2 regions of the Streptomyces sp. NPDC059373 genome follow, and region 1 is predicted to be linked to the other one. Evidence: riboswitches for the same ligand, from Rfam matches in the RefSeq annotation. Region 1 holds a riboswitch; the other holds the start of a gene.
What was found. A riboswitch is a leader RNA that binds a small molecule or an ion and turns the genes downstream of it on or off. The one in region 1 is predicted to bind cobalamin.
Positions count from the first base shown of each region.

Region 1 (2,195 bases):
GCGAGGAGCTGCCGGACGGGGTCAGGCCGCGCTCGCGCAGCTCCGCGTCGAGCGCGGCGAGCACGTCGCGGCCGCCCGGGGAACCGGCCCCGCCCGCGTCCACGGCGTCGCGCGCGCTGCCCTGGACGAGCCGCAGGACGGGCGGCCCGGCGGCGTGCAGGAGGGTCGTGTCCTGCAGTGAGGACATGATGGCGAGCAGTGCGTCCAGCCGGGCGACGGGCTCGTCCGCACCCGCGTCGCGGGACGTACGCAGCGCGGCAAGGGCCCGCTTGACGTGCGGGAAGCCCGCGCGGGCCTCGCCGCGGGCGCCGGCGGCGCCGTAGGTCGTGGAGACGGTGGAGCCCCGGGAGGGGCGCAGCGGGGCGCGGCGGTCCCGGAAGCCGGCCAGGCGCTTGGCGGTGGCCAGGATGGCATGGGCGTCGCCGTGGGGTTCCAGCGCGGCGGCCGCGACCAGGAGGCCCACGGCCCAGGTGGCGCCCCGGTGGCTGCGTACGCCGCAGCCCGCCCGGGTCGCCGTCCACTCGGTGCTCCGGCCGATCGCGCCGAGCTCCTCGCGCAGCTCCTGCGTGGGCTCACCGACCCGGCGCGCGGCGGCGGCCATCGCCTCGAAGCCGGGCAGCGACGACTTGGCCGCCCAGAGCGCGGCCCCGGGGTCCCGGTCGGGGTCACGGCCCGGCACACCCTCCAACGCGACTTCCTCGACGATCGCTTGTACGGCGGCATGGGCGAGCGGCATGGACGGGAGCGTAGCGACGGAGCCTGTGTCATGGCTGTGAACGAGCTGCGGTTAGGGTGGTCGGGCCGTGGTGCTCGGGAAGACCGGTGACAGACCCTCAGGGGTCTCAGCCCGGAGCGGCCCTCGCCACTGTGATCGGGAGCTCCGTCCCAACGTACGTGCCACTGGCCGCCGCGAGGTGGCTGGGAAGGCAGGGGCGGCGCGCGTACACCCGTAAGCCAGGAGACCGGCCACGGCATCTCACGAGCAATTCCACGAGGTGCTGGAGCGTGATCAACGAATGACTGCTGCCCCCGATTTCCGCTGGCGACGTCAGGACTCCCTTCGAACGGCCGGGCTGCTGGCGGTGATAGCCGCCCTGCACGTCGTCGCCTTCGGCGTGCTCTTCCTGCTGGTCGTCCCCCACCGCTACACCGTCGGCACCCAGGTCTACGGCGTCGGCCTGGGCATCACCGCATACACCCTGGGCATGCGGCACGCCTTCGACGCCGACCACATCGCCGCCATCGACAACACCACCCGCAAGCTCATGGCCGACGGCAAGCGGCCCGTCTCGGTGGGCTTCTGGTTCGCCCTCGGGCACTCCAGCGTGGTCGTCGTCCTCGCCGCCCTCATCGCCGGCGGCACCCGGCTCGCCGGGCGGATCATGAACGAGGGCTCCCGCACGCATGAAGTGCTGGGCGTCATGGGGACGACCATCTCCGGGCTGTTCCTCTATCTCATCGCCGCGCTCAACCTGGTGGCCCTCGTCGGCATCATGCGGGTCTACCGGGCCATGCGCGCCGGTTCGTTCGACGAGGCCGAGCTCGAGGCGCACCTCGACGCGCGCGGCTTCATGAACCGCCTGCTCGGCCGCTTCACCCGCTCCATCACCCGCCCCGGGCAGATGTTCCCGCTCGGCTTCCTCTTCGGCCTCGGCTTCGACACCGCGACCGAGGTCACCCTCATGGTCATGGCCGGCACCGGCGCCGCCGCCGGACTCCCCTGGTACGCCGTGCTGTGCCTGCCGCTGCTCTTCGCCGCCGGGATGAGCCTCTTCGACACGCTCGACGGCACCTTCATGAACTTCGCCTACCAGTGGGCCTTCTCCAACCCCGTACGGAAGGTCTTCTACAACCTCACCATCACCGGGCTGTCGATCGCCGTCGCCCTCCTCATCGGGACCATCGAACTCGTCGGGGTCCTCCACCAGAAGCTCGACCTCTCCGACCCGCTTACCGGGTGGATCGCCGACATCGACCTCGGCAACGTCGGCTTCCTCATCGTCGCCCTCTTCGTCGTCGTCTGGGCCGCCGCGCTCCTCTACTGGCGCGCGGCCCGCGTCGAAGAACGCTGGGCCGCCGCGGCCCGCCCCGCGGACCGCCCGGCCCAGCCCTGAAATTCAGCCCGTAGGGCGTTCGGGGGTTCAGGGGGCCGGCCCCCTGGACCCCCTCAGGAGGCGGTGCGCAGGACGACCTTG
Region 1 is NZ_JBHYXC010000062.1:25,485-27,679, forward strand. Features, by position in the region: gene ACFXJ5_RS38760 (triphosphoribosyl-dephospho-CoA synthase) at 1-736, opposite strand, end outside; cobalamin riboswitch at 788-985, shown strand; gene nicT (Nickel transporter NicT) at 1,017-2,114, shown strand; gene ACFXJ5_RS38770 (zinc-binding dehydrogenase) at 2,168-2,195, opposite strand, start outside.

Region 2 (2,195 bases), on a different contig from region 1:
CCTGGCTCGTCCGATCCCCGCCCGGCTTCAACAACACCGGATTCATCAGCGCCGTCGGCTCGATCCGCGCCGCCTGCGCCTGCATCGCCTGCGCCCGCCCGATCTCCGCGCCCTCGCGCGTCACGTACGAATTCAGCGACATGTTCTGCGCCTTGAACGGCGCCACCCGGACGCCCTGCCGCACCAACCACCGGCAGATCCCGGCCGTGACCACGCTCTTCCCGGCATCGGAGGTGGTCCCGGCCACCAGCAGCGCTCCGCCGCTCATGCGTGCCCGCCCTTTGATCGCCCGGGTTGGGGGTAGGCCGTCCGCCTGAGGCGAGCGAAGCGAGATGGGGGCACCTCCCAAAGGAAGCTTTGGGGGAGGCTGGCCCAACCCGGCCACGGACCCGCGGACGACAACGCACCCGTCCGGGGTCCAGGGTCCGGGGGAGACAGCACCGCCCACGCCAGCCGTCCCCCGACCGCAACGCCCAGCGCCAGCGCGCTCACTCGCCGCGAAAGCCGCACGGCCCGCTCAATATCCGCAACTTCCACCAATCGATTCCCCCCACCGAGAACCGGCCGGTGCTCAACCCGCGCCCCATAAGCCAGCGTCCCGCCCAGCCGCACACCCAGTGCCCCCGCGAACGAAGCCTCGACCGGCCCCGCATTGGGACTGGGATGGGCCGCACCATCCATCCGCCACACCCGCCACGCCCCGCGCGGATCCGCCCCCGCCAACACGACAAGCGCCGCCGTGAGCCGCGAACCGGGCCACCCCACAACGTCGTCGAGCCGCGCCGACGCCCAACCGAAGCGACGCAGCCTGGCCGACCGGTGCCCGACCATCGCGTCGAGCGTGTTGACGGCCCGGAAGCCCACGAGCCCCGGTACGCCACCCACCGCACCCCACACGAGCGCGCCGACCACCGCGTCCGAGGTGTTCTCGGCGACGGACTCGACGACGGCCCGCGCGATCTGCTGCCCGTCCAGAGCCTGAGGGTCGCGTCCGCACAGGTTCGGCAGCCGCTCCCGCGCGCCCGCCAGGTCACCGGCCTCAAGAGCGGCTCCCACCGCCCGGGCCTCGCGCCCCAGCGAAGTCCCGCCGAGCGCGGCCCAGGTGGCGGCAGCCGTCAGCCCGACGGACGCGGCGGTGGAAGAACGTACGACCCGGGAGGCCACCGCAGCGCCGGCCACGGCACCGCCCACGCACAGGGCCGTGTAGAGCGCGCCCCGGCCCCGGTGGTCACGCCACAGGCGCCGTTCGAGAGAACCCGCGATGCGACCGAAGGCGGCGACGGGATGACCGCGCCGGGGGTCGCCGAATGCGCGGTCGGCGACAAAGCCGAGCACAGCGCCGTACGTGTAGGCACGCGGCATCTGCAGATGTCCTCACTCAGGGTCCGCGCCCTGGTTCGACGTGACCGGCGGTGAGAGTCTCCTGGCTCCCGGATCGGCACACCTCCGGCCTTCCAGCTCGACGTACGAGCCGTGACCACGTGCGGAGGTGCACTCCCCGGTGACAGTGGCGGGACCGCGCCGGATTCTCACCGGACTTCCTCTCCTGCCGCCGCTTGGCCCCGGAAGTCCACCACGCGCCGCGAATGCCCGTCAACTCACCCTTGACCTGCATCGGAAGATGTGTGAAGACACACATGAGGGCGCACCCGAGCACAAACGTGAGCGGGGCACGGACATGGTCCGTGCCCCGCTCCGGCGTACGCGACGGCGCGTCAGGCGGCGATCAGGCGGCGGTCAGGCCGCGATCAGGCGACGATGATGTAGATCCCGTACGCCACCGCGGCCGCGCACAGTGCGAACGCGGCGTACGCGCCGGTGCGGGCGGCCACCGCGCCCTCCTTGGAGAGGCCGACGATGCCGAGCGTGAAGACGCCGACGAGGCCGACGGTGACGGCGAGGCTGACGCCGATGACGGAGCCGAGAGCTGCCCAGTCGATGTTCATGGGGTGGGGTTCCTTTTCCGGGGGTCCGGGGCCGTCAGGCCGTGGCCTGTGCGGGGTCGGCGGGGGAGACCGGGGCCACCGGGGCGACGGCCGGTGCCGGGATGGTGGCGGTCAGACCGTCCGCGGGCAGGGGGCCGGCCGGCGGCGGGGTGACGGCGGCGATCGCGGTGGTCACCACACCGGGGGCGTCCACCGCATCGTCGTTGACGTTGGTGTGGTCGACCGGCTTGCGGCGCGACGCGACCCAGA
Region 2 is NZ_JBHYXC010000017.1:56,813-59,007, reverse strand. Features, by position in the region: gene ACFXJ5_RS22765 (cobyric acid synthase) at 1-268, opposite strand, end outside; gene ACFXJ5_RS22760 (cobalamin biosynthesis protein) at 265-1,362, opposite strand; cobalamin riboswitch at 1,417-1,544, opposite strand; gene ACFXJ5_RS22755 (hypothetical protein) at 1,749-1,946, opposite strand; gene ACFXJ5_RS22750 (anion permease) at 1,981-2,195, opposite strand, start outside.
Region 2: linked by a shared signal. The riboswitch ahead of ACFXJ5_RS22760 (cobalamin biosynthesis protein) and the one ahead of nicT (Nickel transporter NicT) in region 1 are both predicted to bind cobalamin.